2 regions of the Prevotella sp. P5-126 genome follow, and region 1 is predicted to be linked to the other one. Evidence: riboswitches for the same ligand, from Rfam matches in the RefSeq annotation. Region 1 holds a riboswitch; the other holds the start of a gene.
What was found. Region 1 has a riboswitch for thiamine pyrophosphate ahead of thiD (bifunctional hydroxymethylpyrimidine kinase/phosphomethylpyrimidine kinase). Riboswitches for the same ligand answer to the same signal wherever they lie in the genome.
Positions count from the first base shown of each region.

Region 2: another riboswitch for thiamine pyrophosphate. It lies ahead of CIK90_RS11285 (TonB-dependent receptor); the one in region 1 lies ahead of thiD (bifunctional hydroxymethylpyrimidine kinase/phosphomethylpyrimidine kinase).

Region 1 is NZ_NPIZ01000031.1:19,506-28,417, reverse strand. It holds gene CIK90_RS02700 (thiamine phosphate synthase) at 1-482, opposite strand, end outside; gene CIK90_RS02695 (sulfide-dependent adenosine diphosphate thiazole synthase) at 507-1,280, opposite strand; gene thiC (phosphomethylpyrimidine synthase ThiC) at 1,313-2,896, opposite strand; gene CIK90_RS02685 (thiamine phosphate synthase) at 2,912-3,541, opposite strand; gene thiD (bifunctional hydroxymethylpyrimidine kinase/phosphomethylpyrimidine kinase) at 3,538-4,353, opposite strand; TPP riboswitch at 4,448-4,546, opposite strand; gene CIK90_RS02675 (M64 family metallopeptidase) at 4,676-5,905, opposite strand; gene CIK90_RS02670 (2-amino-4-hydroxy-6-hydroxymethyldihydropteridine diphosphokinase) at 5,902-6,252, opposite strand; gene CIK90_RS02665 (fructose-1,6-bisphosphatase) at 6,264-8,258, opposite strand; gene CIK90_RS02660 (hypothetical protein) at 8,255-8,912, opposite strand, start outside.
Region 2 is NZ_NPIZ01000098.1:16,777-25,688, reverse strand. It holds gene pckA (phosphoenolpyruvate carboxykinase (ATP)) at 1-202, opposite strand, end outside; gene upp (uracil phosphoribosyltransferase) at 429-1,085, shown strand; TPP riboswitch at 1,623-1,729, shown strand; gene CIK90_RS11285 (TonB-dependent receptor) at 1,773-4,133, shown strand; gene pnuC (nicotinamide riboside transporter PnuC) at 4,136-4,753, shown strand; gene CIK90_RS11275 (thiamine diphosphokinase) at 4,687-5,391, shown strand; gene CIK90_RS11270 (lipopolysaccharide assembly protein LapB) at 5,512-7,194, shown strand; gene CIK90_RS11265 (TlpA disulfide reductase family protein) at 7,198-8,199, shown strand.

The sequences.
Region 1 (8,912 bases):
AGGTATGGGAGATGGCGGGCGGTGACTCCACCTAAGGCTACTACCTGCTGGTCGATGATGCCAGAATGGGCGGCTTGCCGCAGGACGGACTCCTGGAATGCGGCGTGGTAACCGGTCTTGGAAATGCTGTTGAAGATGGGACTGAGAAATACGTAGTCGCACTGGGTCTTGCGCTCTGCTACCTCTGCAAGACTGTGGCACGAAGCGGAAAGGCTGCCGTGGAAGGCGGCGGGGGGCTGGGGATTGCGACGGTTGAGGTGAATGCCGTGGAGGGGAAACTCTTCGACAAGGTGGAAATGGTCGTGGAGCACGATGCGACCAAGCCACTGAGTAGGAACGGTGGCAAGAAACTGTCTGACGGCGTCTGCCGAGGCGGTGGGCTTGCGCACATGGAGCAGGTCGATACCGCTGCGGAAGAGGGTGTCGATGGTAGAAACCTCTCCCGGCAGAAAGTCGGGAGAGGTGATGACAATCCATTTCATAGGTTGCAGGATGAAGATGGATGGTTATTTCTTGAGTTTCTCGATGATCTGGTCGGCAACGCGCTTTCCTGACATCAGCATGCCACCGAAAATGGGCCCCATGCGAGGAGTGCCTGCCACTGCAGACGATGCCATGCCGCAGACGTAGAGGCCGGGGTAGATCTCACGGGTGCCTTCTACGACCATGCGCTCGCCTTCTATTACGTCGAGGGAACGCTCGCCGATAACACCGCCGGTGGCTGTGTCGAGGCTGATGCCGTTTTTGCGGGCAACGACCTTACACATCTCGCTGTCGTGACCTGTGCCGTCGATAACGCATTTCGCCATGATATTGAGCGGGTCAACATGGAGGCCTTCACGGAGTACTGGAGTCCAGTTGACCACAACACCACTGACAACATTGTTTTTGAAGATGACGTCTTCTACCGAATAGCAGTTGAAGATGGTGGCACCGGCATGAACGGCGTGGTAGAGCAGGGCAGATGTGCTCTCTACGGAGTCGATGGTGTAGAGTCCGTCTTCAAAGGCCTGATAGTTGATGTCGAAGTCCTTGACGATGTGCATGGCTTCTTCCTGAATGACAATCTGGTTGAACATCATTGCGCCTCCCCACATGCCGCCACCAGGAGACAACTTGCGGTCGAACTGGGCTACACGGAGACCTGCCTTGGCGAGGTAATAGGCGGCGACGATGCCTGAGGGGCCTCCGCCCACAATGGCTACGTCGAGATTCAGATTACGTTGGAGTTTGTCGAAATAGGTACTGATGATACCTTTTGATACTTGTGTTTCAATCATTGTTTGTTGTTGTTTATTGGGTTATAGATTTGTTACTTTTCTTCTTCGCAGCTCTTTAGGGAATGGCTGATGCGTGCTGCGCAGAAATTAGGGCCACACATGGTGCAGTAGTTGGCATCGACGGAATTGCTTGCCTTGTAGTATTCCAGGGCGCGTTCGGGATCTAACGAGAGGTTGAACTGGTCTTTCCAACGGAAGTCGTAGCGTGCCTTGCTCAGCGCATTGTCGCGGACGGTGGCACCGGGATGACCCTTGGCAAGGTCGGCAGCATGGGCGGCAATCTTATAGGTTACAACACCAGTGCGCACATCGTCTTTGTCGGGGAGGGCAAGGTGCTCCTTAGGGGTGACGTAGCAGAGCATGGCGGTGCCGTACCATCCGATCATCGAGGCGCCGATGGCAGAGGTGATGTGGTCGTAGGCGGGGGCAATATCGGTGACGAGCGGACCGAGGGTGTAGAAGGGTGCTCCGTGGCATTTCTCGATTTGGCGCTCCATATTCTCCTTGATCTTATGCATGGGAACATGACCGGGACCTTCGATGAATGCCTGTACGTGTTTGGCCCAAGCACGCTCTACGAGTTCACCCATGGTGTCGAGTTCGGCAAACTGCGCCGCGTCGTTGGCATCGTAGGTAGAACCGGGACGGAGGCCGTCACCAAGGGAGATGGCTACATCGTACTGGGCACAGATGTCGCAGATGTCATCGAAGTGCTCGTAGAGGAAACTCTCTTTCTGGTGTACCTTACACCATTTGGAGATGATACTGCCTCCGCGACTGACAATACCCGTCAGACGGGTGTCGGCAAGATGGATGTTCTTCAGACGGATGCCGCAATGGATGGTGAAATAGTCCACACCCTGTTCGCACTGCTCGATGAGCGTATCGCGGAAAATCTCCCACGTCAGGTCTTCTGCCTTGCCGTTGACCTTCTCAAAAGCCTGATACATCGGTACGGTACCTACGGGAACAGGGCAGTTGCGCAGAATCCATTCGCGCGTTTCGTGGATGTCTTTTCCCGTGGAAAGGTCCATCAGCGTGTCGCCGCCCCATTTGCAACTCCATACGGCCTTTTCCACCTCTTCCTCGATGCCCGATGTGGTGGCGGAATTACCGATATTGGTATTGATCTTCACCAGGAAATTTGTACCGATAATCATCGGCTCGCTTTCGGGATGCTTGCGGTTGGCTGGGATTACGGCACGTCCCTCAGCAATCTCCTTGCAGACAAATTCCGGGGTGATGTGGGTGGTAATGCCCAATTCCTCGCAGTTCATGTTCTCGCGTATTGCCACATACTCCATCTCTTGCGTGATGATGCCCTGTTTGGCGAAGTACATCTGTGTCTCTCCCGCCTTGCGACCGTCAATCCACGGTTGACGCAATTTAGGGAGTCCCTGTTTCAGGTCGATAGCCATATCGGGGTCGCTGTACGGTCCGCTGGTGTCATAGACATAGACGGGGGCATTGGCTTCTTCATGGCGCACATCGCCCTTGAAAGTGACGGTGGGGGTGAGGTTTACCTTTCTCATACCCACGCGCAGTTCCGGATAGCGTTTTCCTTGCAGATAGACTTTCTCGGAAGATGGATAATTGATCTTGATTTTTGTTTCCATTTCTTTTATATTGAGTTATTTGGCTATTTCTTTCTCTGTAAGACGGATGAAACGTTGCATCTCTTCCACAGGACTGTCGGCATTGAGGATGGCGCCGCTTACGGCAATACCGCTGACTCCAGTTGCCATGACGTCAGGGATGTCGGAGGACAAGATGCCGCCAATGGCTACGATAGGGATGGTGATGTGGTGGAGCTTCATCTGACTGACAATACGGCGGTAACCGTCTGCACCGAGGATGGGGGACAGTTTTTGTTTGGTGGTGGTGAAGCGGAACGGACCGCAGCCGATGTAGTCGGCTCCATCGCGGTAGAGTCGTTCGACATCGTCGAAGGTGTTGGCGGTGCCGCCGATGACATATCGGCTGCCCAGGAGTTTGCGTGCCTCACTCACGGGCATATCGTTCTTGCCGAGATGTACGCCGTCGGCACCTGCCTCCTGTACCCATTCTGCATGGTCGTCGAGGATGAATGTGGCATGACATGTCTTACAGAGTTGGCCGATGGCTGTGGCTGCCGCCATGAACGTATCTTTCGGCGCGTCTTTCATGCGGAGCTGGATCCAGCGACATCCGCCTGCCAAGGCGAGGCGTGCTCCTTCTACGTAGTCGTAACGGTCGTTGGTGTGTGTAATAAACTGTATCATTGTATGATTAGCTTTTCTGGGTTAAACAAATGGTTTACTGGGCCGTTGCCCCTTCCTATGCTGACATCCTTGCCGGCTTCTATGGCAGAGGACAGGTAGCACTTGGCCTGTTGTATCGCCTCGGGAAGGGATGAGCCACGGGCGATAAATGAGGCAATGGCGGAGGATAGGGTGCAACCCGTGCCGTGGGTGTTGCGTGTAGTAACGGTGGGATGGGAGAATGACAACGGAGGGGTGTCGGCTTGGTAGAGTACGTCGGTCTTGGCCTGTCCTTCCAGATGTCCGCCCTTGATGAGTACCGCCCTGCAACCGAGTTGCAGAATGTGGCGGGCGGCACGTTCTGTGTCGTCTATGCTGCGGATGGAGGTGTGGGAGAGGACTTCGGCTTCGGGGATGTTGGGAGTCAGCAGGGTGCATAGGGGGAGGAGGCGTTGGCAGAACGCCTCAACCGCATGGGGTTGCATGAGTAGCGCCCCGCTCGTAGAAACCATAACGGGGTCGATCACCAATGTGGCATGGGGATAAGGGGAGAGGGTGTCGGCAATGGCACGGATGATCTCTGCATTATTGACCATTCCCACCTTGATTACCTTTGGGGCGATGTCGTCCATGACCGCCTTGATCTGTCCGGCTACGATGTCTGGACGGATGGCTTGTACCGCCTGCACGCCAGTGGTGTTCTGAACGGTGACGGATGTGATGGCGGTAGCGGCATAAATGCCCAAGGCCGACATGGTCTTGAGGTCTGCCTGGATGCCGGCTCCACCGCAACTGTCGGATCCTGCTATGGTCAGTACGCTAATATACCTCATTTTGTTTTCATTTTTCTGAGGTACATCTGCTGACGTACTTTCAAAGACGATACGGAATAGAAACAGCTTCTGGATTTTTGCCTGAACCATCAAGGCGAGAAAAAAGAAGCAATCCCTTCGGCAGCATTACCTGCATCAGGTTCTATGGGTATAATCTCAGCAACACAATCGTGACGCACCCCTTATTTCTTCTTGTAAGTATGATACAAAGGTAGTGAAAAATTACAGATAATGATGATGATGGTCTGTTATTTAAGATTTATTCACATCGACAGCGACCCAATGGGTGTTGGATCGCTGTCGGACGGAAACCAGTTTCGGTTTATTTTTCGGTATAGAACTTGATGAGGCGGGTGAGGGCTTCTTGGCAGACGGGACAGAAGTCGGGGTGCTCGTTGGTGCGCATACGACAATCTTCCTGTCCGCGCCATACGCCATGGGTGAGATAGCCGCCACCCTCTACCAGCGAGGCGCGTCCTTCGTCGATGAGTTTCTGCCATTTGGCAGGATGCGTGGTGTGGGTGGTGAGGTTGGGTTCCCAGGGTTCGGTATCGGCAAAATACATGGGGTCGTCGTCACCGTAGGGATATTCGTCGCCAAGGCCGCCAAAGGAGTGACCGAATTCATGAACCACCACAGGAAGGAACTGTTGGCCACGCGTGTAACAGAGGTTGTAGGAATTGTAGATGCCTCCGCCGCCATAGTGGGCTGTATTCGCCAGGATAATGATATGTTCGTATGGTGTTCCTGCCAACAGGTCGTGAAGGCGCTTGAGGTGCAGGGTGGTCAGGTAGCGTGTGGAATAGAAGGTGTCGAAATGGCTTCCCAGGGCGGTGTCGAGCCAGATGTTCTTACCGGGTTGGCTGACGTCTGTATCGTGGGAAGGCGATTGGATGGCGATGATATTGAAACGATCCTGCAGTTGCTTGAATGGTTCGTGGCGAAACAGCGCCTCGGTGGCTGCACGGCAGTCGGCAAGATACTGATCCATCTGTCCGATGGTGTAGCCCTCGGCAACAAAAGCCACATGGATGCATCGGGCGGTGTCGGCAGCAGCATGAATCGTGGTGTAACGGCTCTGTTGGTGCTGGCGACGGATGAGGATGTCGGTGGGATTGACACGATGGGTCATCGACGCCATGGTGCGGGCATGATAGTCGCGCAGGGTGACGGTGATCTCTACAGCTTGGCGGGGGTAGGGAACGAGGAATACGTTTTCAAATGACCGACTGGTCTGCCGTGCTTCGGCAGTAGAGAGCCATTCCTGAAAGAGGGTGGAGAAGGAGTGGCGGTAGATGACGGTTCCTGTGGCTGCATCTTTCATGGTGATGTCGCCGTTGCCTTCTAAAGGCAGTTGGTCGAGATGATGACGCCGACCGTACCATCCGGCACTCTTGTGGAGTTGGTCGAGGTAGATATGCTGGCTCTTCTTGTCACCGGCAAAGATGTAGTCGAGGCGCAGGGTGCTGTCGTTGAAGAACTGTTGGAAATCTTGTGCCTGCAGACTGATGGCGGTCATGAGCAGGACAAGGAATGAGACGTAACGTTTCATAAGATGTCATTGATTAGTTGTTGGATATAAGGACGAGGCCAGTCGCGAAGGTGCAGCCGCTGTTGGTCGTACTGCATGAGGTCGAGATCGACAGACACCCGACTTCCCTGTCGGCCGCAACGCTGTTCTGCAGCCTTAAGCAACGCGTTGAGGGAGTCGGCAGACAAGTCGGTCGTGCCTTTGATCAAGCGGTTCATATACATGATGCCGCTGCCTTTGATGTCGGCAGTCCATAAGAGGCGACTGCATGTGGTGTCGGTCAGCATAGTCTGCAGCCATTGTGACGCCCACTGGATGTGGGCGGCCTGCCGATGGTTGGAACCGAGCGAGATGATTACTGTTGCCATAGGGTAGGGCACTATTTCTTTTCTTTCACAAAACCATGACGGTAGGCATAGAGCAGCTGTCGGAGGTCGTCAATCTGTGCACGCAGTTCGTCACCCTTGTCGGTATCTGCCACATGCATGCGATGGGTGGAGAGTTCGACCAACTGGGTTGTTGACTTGATGTCGGTACCTTTTCTGATAGCATCGGAAGCACTTGTGAAGGGTTCGTGTTGAACCAACTGGAATCCACGTGAGTGATAGACCAAGGTGTAGCCCGCAATACCCGTCTCGCTATGATACGCCTCGGAGAATCCTCCATCGATGACCATCAGTTTGCCATTGGCTTTGATTGGGTTCTCACCTTTGGAGGCATGGACGGGAACGTGGCCGTTGATGATGTGGCGGTTGGGGCCTGCCACACCGAATGCATCAAGGATGCGGTCGCATACTTCTTCGGAGTCGCGCAACTGGAAATAGTAGCCTTTCTCCTCTTTATAGGTCTCGCAGTCAGTAAGGAAATAACGCTCAAACGTAGCCATCTTTGATTTGTCAAACAAGGGTGAGTCTTTACCACACCAAAGATAGAGGAAATAGTCGATGGCGTACTGGCGAAGTTCCGGCTCTGTATCGCTATTGAATGCAGAACGGATGAGCATGCCCAAGCGTGTCATCAGTTCCATACCGCTGTAAAGCTCTCCATGATAGAGTGCAACGCTCTTCAGCGAACCGTCAGCATTGAGCGGACAGGAGGCGTGAAACAGCAGGTTGTGGTTGCTGATATTGTACATGCAACCATGTGACAGGAGCATCTTGACGTGCTTGTGGAGCTTCTCGCTGACTTGAAACGAGTGGTGGAGCTTCTCCATCAACTGTGTCTCTTCGGGAGTCAGTTCGAATGTCGGTTGACAGTCGGGACCTGATACGATAGTGGGGAAGAGGCAGGAAGTCATGGGGTAAGCGGTGTCGCCGATGGTGCAGGTGGCGTGAGCATAGTCAATCGCTTCGAGCAGACAACGGTCCTGCATTGCCCATTCTGTGCGGCGCTTGAAGATGGTAGCTTCTGTCTTGAACTGTATGACGGTGATGGCCTTGTGCATCAATGCCGTGAGGCGCATGGTCTTTTCATCGAGGTGGGAACCTTTCAGAAGTTTGGGTTTGAACTCTTTGCAGGGATCGTCGCCGTAGGTCTCCATGGCAAAGGTTGCCAATGGTACGAGGTTGATGCCGTAGCCCTCTTCGAGAGTGGCTAAGTTGGCGTAGCGCAGCGAAAGGCGCAGCACATTGCAGATACAGGCATCGTTGCCGGCAGCAGCGCCCATCCATAGAATATCGTGGTTGCCCCACTGGATGTCCCAGGAATGGTAATGGCGCATGGTGTCGAGGATGATGTGGGCACCGGATCCTCGGTCGAAGATGTCGCCCAGGATGTGTAATTGGTCGATGGCGAGTCGCTGGATGACGTGGCAGAGGGCGATGATGAAGTCGTCGGCACGTCCTGTAGAAATAATCGTATCTACAATCACGGTGACGTAGGCAGCCTTGTCGGTATCGTCGGTACGCTCATGAAGCAGTTCTTCGATGATGTAAGAGAAATCGGGAGGCAGCGATTTTCTAACCTTAGAACGTGTGTATTTGCTGCTGACGTCGCGGCAGACGGCCACCAACCGATGGATGGTGATATGGTACCAGTCCTCCAGATCGGATTCAGCGGCTTTGATGAGTTCGATTTTCTGTTCGGGATAATAGATGAGCGTGCACAGTTCTCGCTGTTCTTTGTCGCGGATGTCGCCGGCAAAGAGTTCGCCCACCTTACGCTTGATATTTCCAGATGCGTTTTTCAAAACATGCTGGAAAGCCTCGCTCTCACCGTGTAAGTCGGCAAGGAAGTGTTCTGTGCCCTTGGGGAGATTGAGTATTGCTTCAAGGTTAATGATTTCCGTCGATGCTGCCGCAACAGTAGGGAAACTGTTGGACAGGAGTTGCAAATAGTGCATGTCGCGACGGAGGGTAACGGATTCTTTCGTCATATCTTCAGATGGTTTTTGATTTGTCGTTCTATGTTTCGGGTGATGCGGTCGTTGAGTGGGGGGAATGGCATGAATCCTTCGTCGAAGCCGGTTTCCTCAACCATGACCTGCATCAGGCGTCTGGCGCTTTTCAGCAGCCGGAGTTCTTCTAAACTCTCTGTGAGTTTCTCTTCGTTGCAGTCGTGTTCGCGTAATTCTTTGTCGAGTTCGCATAGGTGACAGACAGTTAGTTTGTTACGGGATATGAGACGATGCAACAGTCGGAAGGTTTCTATCAGTCGTTTGTTTTCGCTGGTGAAACTCATTCCGATGGTTTCTTCTATTCCCTTTGACGGTTGGTAGTGGTCGGGAAAGAAGGGGTGCGACTTCATTTCGTCGAAGTGAGGGCAATCGCATTGCAGGATACGAAGTCCTCTGTCTATCAGCTGTTCAATTTGCTCCTGCTGTGCATAACAGCGGATCTGGCGCCACCCTTCTTCGTCAAGGTGTGGCGGCGTGTGTGATGCCGGCAGATTAAGCCAGCGGATATCTTGGGTGATTCCAGCCTTGATGGCCAGTCGGAGTGTTGACAAGGTTTCCGGTTGCATCAGTTCAATGGTATTGCTGTCCATGATGCGTCGGTAGATCTGTGTCAGTTGTCGGAGTGTTTCTTCG
Region 2 (8,912 bases), on a different contig from region 1:
CAACGATGTACTTGTCCTTAGGAGAACGTCCGGTGTAGATACCAGTCTTTACGTTTACTGCGTTGAGCTCAGTGTTCTGACCTTTATCGAAACCAGTCAGTCCTGCCTTTGTCTCCTCTTCAAAGAGAAACTCATACGAAGGATTGTGAGCGATCACGGTTGAGCCTGTGATGCCATACTGTGTCAAATCTAACTTTGCCATAATAATGAAAAATATTTTAGTTTGAAATTACTATTATCCGTTTTACGGCGCAAAGTTACAAAGAATTCCGAATTTACTGGTCGGCTTTTAGTTTTTTTAGCGTTTAGATGAGCCATTTTTTGGTTAAAGTAGTTAAAAATGGGTGGTCTCGCAAATAATTGTCACGCTGACTTTGCAAAATTCCGCGAACATTTCTTATCTTTGCGGTCAAAAACCGAAGCAATCTATGAAAATTATCAATTTCGATGAAGAGAACAGCGTGATGCACCTCTATATGGCTGAATTGCGCGACAAGAATCATCAGCGCAACCGCCTGTTGTTCCGTAATAACATCAAGCGTGTGGGTGAGTTGATGGCTTATGAGATATCTAAGACGCTCGATTACAAGTTGAAATCTGTTACCACACCGTTGGGCATTTGTGATATTCAAGTGCCTAAAGATGAAATTGTTGTAGGTACTGTATTGCGTGCGGGCTTGCCTTTCCATGAAGGATTCCTTCAGGTGTTTGACCGTGCAGAGAATGCTTTTGTGTCTGCCTATCGCATGTACACCAACCGCGAGCATACCGAAGTGGGCGTTCATACCGAGTATATGGCATCGCCCAGCATTAAGGGCAAGACTTTGATACTTGTTGATCCGATGCTGGCTACAGGTGGTTCGATGGCTGCTGCCATTGAAGCGCTTTGCAAAACAGGTAAGCCTCGCAAGATACATATCGCCAGTGTGATAGCTACACAAGAGGGAATTGATACCATTCGTCCTGTGTTGCCCGACGATGCCACTGTTTGGTGTGCCGCCATTGATGGCGGAATGAATGAACACAAATATATCATTCCTGGTTTTGGCGACTGTGGCGACCTTTGCTACGGTGAGAAATTATAATCCTTTGGCACCATTGTCTGCATTGGACAATGGTGCTTCTATCTTATAATTTGGCGTGCTACGCAACCGATAGGTGCGTACTCATGGCATCGGCAGTATTGCCACACGTTGGGAGGTGTGGCAATACTGCTTACACCTATTATATAATTATAAGAATGGGGGTGGTGTGTAGTTTTGACGATTATTGGAATGGTAAGACAGTTTCATGTCAAGTATTGATGACCTCTGTGGACTTTATGTCAATGCAGCCGAACAGTTTGTGAGATTCGCAAAAAGTGAGAAGCGTGTACTTGAGTTCACCCAATCTGCCGATTTGTAATGATAGCTCCCGAAATCGTAGTAGAGCAAATCGTGGTCAATCCTGATAACTCCCGTTATAGTTACTTTGGTAACGGTTTCTCCTTGTAGGCTTTGTCAGGAAGAAGTGGTGGAGGTCGTGTATTCCTCTATGTTGCGCACAAGGTGCTCATGCTCAAAAAAATAACAATAATTTTGCAGTTTCAATTATTTATAGTAATTTTGCAATCGGTTAGCAGAGCGCTAACTAAGGGGTGCTACCTACTCGTAGAAGAGACGGAGGCTGAGAACATACCCATAGAACCTGTACAGGTAATGCTGTCGTAGGAATTTTCCTTGGACTACGTTCTTTCCCCCTTTATATAGTTTAAGGTTTATAACAAACATTCAATGAAAAGATTAAACAGGATTGCATTCAGTGTGGTGTGCTGTGTTTTTGCCAGTCAAGCCGTATGGGCACAAGCCACAATCGACACCGTCAAGGTGCACCAGCTGAATGAGGTAGTAGTAAAAGGTGTACGTGCAGCCAAGGAAGCTCCTTATGCCGTAGCCAACATTAAGAAATCAGAACTCCAGCAATTTTCTCGTACAGGAAAGGAACTCCCATTCCTCCTTTCGCGCACACCCGGCATCCTTGCATGGGGTGAGAATGGATTGGGCACTGGTACCAGCTATATGCGTATTCGTGGTGCTGCAGGTAGCCGCATCAATGTCACCCTCGATGGTGTAGCCCTTAACTCTCCTGAGGATCAGACCGTGTTCTGGGCCAATATGAACAGCTATGCCGCTCTTTTGGGTAGTGTGCAGATTCAGCGTGGTGTTGGTTCATCTACCAATGGTGATGGAGCCTTTGGTGGTAGCATCTCTATGGCTACTGCTTTCCCATCGCTTATCCCTACCGCAGAGGTGACAGGTTCGTTTGGTAGCTTCAACACCTATAATACAGGTGTCAGCTTCTCAACAGGTTTGTTGGGCAAACACCTGATCTTCGACGGTGCCTATCATGAGACCGCTACCGATGGCTATATCGATGGAACATCAGGACGATCAGGTTCTTACTATGGTGGACTGACATGGCTTGCTGACAATTTCAAGGTGAGCTACAAGAATATCGGCAACTTTGAAAAGACCGGCCAGGCATGGAGTGGTGTGCTCGCCAGCGACTATGACACCAACTTCACGTTGATGAGCGATGGTATCTATACCTATAAGGATATGGATGCTGCTGGTCTCGGGAAGTTCAATATCCTGACAGCAGGATTGGTGCGCAACGGCAAGGGCGACTATACCATCGTGCCTTACACCATGCGTGATGGTAGTCTTTGGAACAAGACCACCGACAATTTCTATCAGAACCACAATATCCTTTCTGCTGTTTGGACTCCCAACGACCATTGGAGTCACAACTTTGCCGTACACTACACCTATGGTTATGGCTACTACAACGAGTTCAAGAGCCAGTCGAAATTTGCTAAGTTTGGTCTCACCTTCTATGATGCAGACGGCAATTTCGTAAAGCGTTCCGACTTTGTGCGCAAGAAGGGGCTGACCCAGCACACCTATGGCATCGTGTATAACACCAACTACAAGGATGAACACTGGGATGTTATTGGCGGATTGAACCTTCAGCAGTTCCGTGGCAACCACTGGGGCTATCTCACCTATATTGCCAATCAGGCAGCAGAAAACCAGTTCTTGGGCAGCAATGGTCAGTATAAATACTATGATTCTGATGCCCATAAGTATGACTATAGCGCCTTTGTTAAGGCCAACTATCGTTTTGCCGACAACTGGAATGTATTTGCCGATTTGCAGTTCCGTCGTGTAGAATACAAGACCGATGGTGTCAACGATAAATTTGTGGAGCAGGCTGACGGTACCTATAAGAACCAAGTATTGGACATCAACGAGAAGTTCAATTTCTTCAATCCCAAGGCAGGTATCAGCTATACCAACAATGGTCATAAGGCCTATGCTTCTGTAGCTTACAGTAATCGCGAACCTGAGCGCAACAACTATACCGACAACTACAACTATCCATTCCCAGAGCAAGAGAAGTTGCTCGACGTAGAGTTTGGCTATCAGTATCAGGGCAGCAACTGGCATGCCGGTGCCAATTTCTACTATATGGGTTATGACAACCAGTTGGTACAGACCGGTCAGCTGAGCGACATCGGTGAGGCACTCACCACCAATGTGAAAGACTCCTATCGTATGGGCGTAGAGCTCACAGCAGGATGGGCACCCTTGTCATGGATGTCGTTGGAAGGAAATGCCAGTCTGAGCAAGAACAAGATCAAGGATTTCGACGAGTATGTAGATAACTGGGACGGTGATCCATTGAAGATCCACTACGACAATTCAACCTTGTCATTCTCACCTTCTGCCATCCTCAACGGCTTCATCGACCTCCACTATGCAGGATTCTCTGCCACATGGCATACCAATTTCGTCAGCAGTCAGTATCTCGACAACTCTGAGAGCAAAGACCGTTCACTGCCTTGCTATTCACAGAGCGACCTCAGCATCAACTATGGTTCAAAGGTTACCAAGGCATGTGGTATCAAGTATGTGACCATCGGTTTCGATATCAACAATATCTTCGGTCGTTGCTATGCTCCTTCTGGTTTCGTATGGTACAATGCTGTTAGCGAGAGTGCCGGCTATACCAAGGATCATCGTCTGAGTGCCATCAGCTATATTCCTATGGCAGGCACAACCTTCATGACCCATCTGACATTGAAATTCTAATCATGTACGACTATATTGCCCTACATGGGCTTGACATACTGACCACGATACTCGGCTTGATATATATCTGGCTGGAGTATCGGGCCAGTATTTTTCTTTGGATAGTAGGCATCGTGATGCCCGCCCTCGATATCTGGCTCTATTGGCAGCACGGACTCTATGGTGATGCAGGAATGGCTACCTATTATACTTTGGCAGCAGTCTATGGCTATATCGTATGGAAATGGGGACACGGCGAGAAGCGTACGCTTCCCATCAGTCACATGCCCCTACGCCTTTATCTGCCAGTCACGGTGTTCTTCTTTGTAGCGTGGGGAGCTACCTATTATATACTCATCACCTGGACAAATTCTACCGTTCCTGTACTCGATGCCTTCACCAATGCGCTGAGTTTTGTGGGCCTATGGGCATTGGCACGCAAATATATGGAGCAATGGTTCTTTTGGATTGCAGTCGATGTGGTATGCACGTTCCTCTATGTCACCAAAGGCATTCCCTTTAAGGCAGGACTCTATGGACTCTATGTTGTGATTGCCGTAGCAGGATGGTTTAAGTGGCGTCAACTGATGCATCGCCAGAATCATCAAGACCAGCAGTCACCCTCAACCTCAGAAGCATGATGATGTCGCAATTCCTCTTTCGTCCTGATGCCGTTATCCTTGCCAATGGTGTGTTTCCCACCCATGCCATACCGCTCGGAGTGCTTCGTTCTGCTCCCCATGTGGTTTGTTGCGACGGATCTATTGCCCATTGGCCCGATGCTGATGTTGTAGTGGGCGATGGTGACAGCATTCCTTCGCAGTATCGCTCACGGTTGGCACGGATTACCGAACAGGAAGACAACGACCTCACTAAAGCCACACGCTATTGCTTGGACCACTATCAGTCCTCCATCAGTAATCATTGCCGTTTACGCTTAGCCTATCTTGGTGCTACTGGAATGCGTGAAGACCATACCCTTGGCAATATCGCCTTGATGATGCGTTATTACCGTCAGATGAATATCGAACCCCTGATGTTGACCGATTATGGATGGTTTGTTGCAGCAGAAGGTCGTCAAACCTTTGATAGTTTCGCAGGCCAGCAGGTCAGTATCTTCAGTTTCAATACCACTCGACTCACGTCAGAAGGCCTTCGTTGGTCTGCCTATTCCTATGAAGAACTGTGGCAAGGCACGCTCAACGAATCCTTAGGAGCCCGTTTTACCCTTGATGCCGATGGTTGCTATTTGGTATATCGCACTTATGATGCCAAATAGATAGAATGACGGCAAATATACCTTAAAAATCACTAAAAATCCAGTCTTATTCGGTCTTTTACAGAATAAGTGACTATCTTTGCAATATCTTAAAAAAACAGGTAAAAAACAGATAGAATAATGAAGAAATTAGTATTTCTGTCAGCAGTGGCAGTTGCCACACTGACATCGTGTGGTGGAAAGCTTGGAGAATTGTCTGCCGACAACTTCAAGGTAGTACCCAATCCGTTGGTTGCCGAGTCGGGTCAGGTACCTGCAACAATCAATGGTATGTTCCCTGAGAAGTATATGGCCAAGAAAGCTGTGGTTACCGTAACACCGGAACTGCGCTTCACCGACAATGGCGTAGAGACTGCCGTTAAGGGACAGAGTGCAACATTCCAGGGCGAAAAGGTGTTGGGTAACGATCAGTCCATCTCCTATAAGGTAGGCGGCCACTATACCATGAAAGCCAATTTCGCTTATCAGCCTGCCATGCAGAAGAGCGACCTCTATCTCACTTTCAACGCACGCGTTGGTAAGAAAGAGGTGCAAGTACCTGCTGTCAAGGTTGCAACAGGTGTGATTGCCACCAGCGAACTCTATCGTTCTACCATTACCAGTGCTAATCCCTGCACATCGCAGGATGCATTCCAGCGTGTCAACGAACAGAAGTTTGATGCTACTATCAAGTTCCTCATCCAGCAGGCTGAACTTCGCAAGAGCGAGTTGAAGAGCAATTCCGTACAGGAGTTCACCAGTCTGCTCAAGCGCATTGCACAGGATCAGGAAGGTCTCAATATCAATAATGTAGAAATCTCAGCCTATGCTTCGCCCGATGGTGGTGTGTCTCTCAACGAGAAGCTCGCCAACAAGCGTCAGAAGAACACCGAGTCATACGTGAAGAAACAGATGAAGGCTGCCAAGATCGACGCCAACCTCTCTTCACAATATACCGCACAGGACTGGGAAGGTTTCCAGGAGTTGGTTAAAGCCAGCAACATTCAAGACAAGGATGTTATCCTCCGCGTTCTCTCTATGTATCAGGACCCACAGGAGCGTGAGCAGCAGATTAAGAACATGAGTCAGGGTTTCCGCGAATTGGCAGACGGCATTCTGCCCGAACTGCGTCGTGCCCGCATGACCATCAACTATGAGACAATCGGTCGCGATGACGATCAGATTTTCGCTCAGTATAAGGAAGATGCTTCTAAGCTCAGCGTTGAGGAACTGCTCTATGCAGCATCTATCGCCGATACCGATGCACAGCGTGAGGACATTCTCAAAACCACAACCAACCTCTATCGTGAGGACAGCCGCGCTTACAACAACCTCGCCGTACTGGCTATGCAGAAGGGCAACAATGCCGAGGCACAGAAATATCTGAGCATGGCACGTACCCTCGATGCTAAGAATGCTGAGGCCAATGCCAACATGGGTCTGCTGGCTCTGCAGCAGGGTGATGCTAAGACCGCAGAGGATTATATCTCACGTGCAGCCGGTGCCAACAATCTGGCAGAGGCTCTGGGTAACCTGCATCTGGCACAGGGCAACTACGCTCTGGCACAGCAAGACTTCGCCGGTGTAAACTCTAACAGCGCTGCTCTGGCACAGTTGCTCAATAAAGACTACGCCCGTGCCACTCAGACACTGGCTAACGTGAAGAATCCCGACGCTATGACCGACTATCTCAACGCCATTGTCAATGCACGTCAGGGCAACAACGACGCAGCAGCTTCTTATCTGCGCAGCGCCATCCAGAAAGATCCCAAACTGGCTCAGTATGCTGCCAACGACTTGGAGCTGAGCAAGGTTAGCAAATAAAGAATGAGAAAAATTCTTGGATATATTTCGTTCGTCTTGATTCTCGTTTCGTGTGGCATCAGCGGTAACAAATTCCGTCTTGAGGGCCGACTCAGAAACCTGAATCAAGGCGAATTCTATGTGTATAGTCCCGATGGAGGCATGACGGGTACCGATACCATCAAGGTGCGCGACGGACGTTTCTCTTACGAGAAAGCCGTGCAGGGCGACTATACCTTTATCATCATCTTCCCCAACTATAGCGAACTGCCCGTGTTTGCCACTCCTGGCACTTCGCTCAATATCAAAGGCGACGCCACCCATCTGAAGGAGATTACGGTGAAAGGGTCTAAGATCAACGAGCAGTTCACCGATCTGCGTTCACAACTCAACCGCCTCACACCGCCTGAAGAGCGTAAAGAGGTGGCAGACTATATCCGTAAGCATCCCGAATCGCCCATTAGCACTTATCTGCTCAATCGCTATTTTGTCTTGACCATAGATGCCGATTTCGACCAAGCCGCCCAATTGGCAGCAGTGATGTTGAAGGCGCAACCCAACAATGCACGGTTGCTCACGCTGCGCCGCCAACTCGATGTACTGAAGAAGAGCCGTCAGGGTGCTGTCCTCCCTTCGTTTACCGCTACCGATCTTAAAGGTCGTCCCGTATCGAAAGCACAGCTCAATGGTAAGGTCAATGTGGTCAATGTCTGGGCAACATGGAGTTATCAGAGTGGTGACATACAGCGCCGTTTGCAGAAGCTCCAGAAGACCTACGGTTCAAAACTCGCCGTGGTGACACTCTGTCTCGATGGCAATATCAAAGACGTGCGCCACCGTGTAGATCGCGACTCCATCCCATGGCCTGTAGTGTGCGATGGTAAGATGTTCCATTCTCCCATGGCAACCCAGTTGGGCATATCCGCAGTCCCCGCCATGATTGTTGCCGACAATAGCGGACGTATAGTGGCACGCGACTTAGAGCCCGAAAAGGTGGAACAGGAATTGGAGAGAAGATTGAAGTGAAGACTATGTGATTGTTGGGTGAAAAAATCAATATGGATATTGTTCATCAGTCTATGTAATATTAGTTGTCTTTTTTTAATTTATAGGACTATGAAAAGAATTTTATTTGTATTGCTGACCATGGTTGCCACACTTTCATTTAGAGAATTATTGATGATAGAAGCATAAACTTTATAGAAACCATCGTTTGATAATAAGAGTGTTTGTATTAAGCCAAATGAGCAGAATTAAGCTTGCTTAAATTTTGCCATGGCGAGAGAAAGTGACATAAAATGGAAGGTTCGTTTGATATGGTCAGACGAACCTCTTTCTCTATATACGCGCGTACGCCTACGCGCACGCGATTTCGCACAAATCGACCACTCGACCACCATGACGGTATAACATCAAGCGAAACAGAATGTTATGCGGTGGTCGAATGCTTTTCTTTCAGGTGTTTTCGACCACACTTCGACCACCGGATTTCCATCTCTCATAACCATGAAACTGCTAAACGACCCACGTATATCAATGTATAAATAGGGTTAGTGAGGTTTATCAGCACTTTTTCAAACCTTGATAATATTTTTATCCAACGATGGATAACACCTTTATCCAATATTGGATAACACCTTTATCAAACGTTGGATAATACTTTTATCAAACGTTGGATAACATCTTTATCAAACGTTGGATAATATTCTTATCAAACATTGAAAAGACCTTTTTCAATC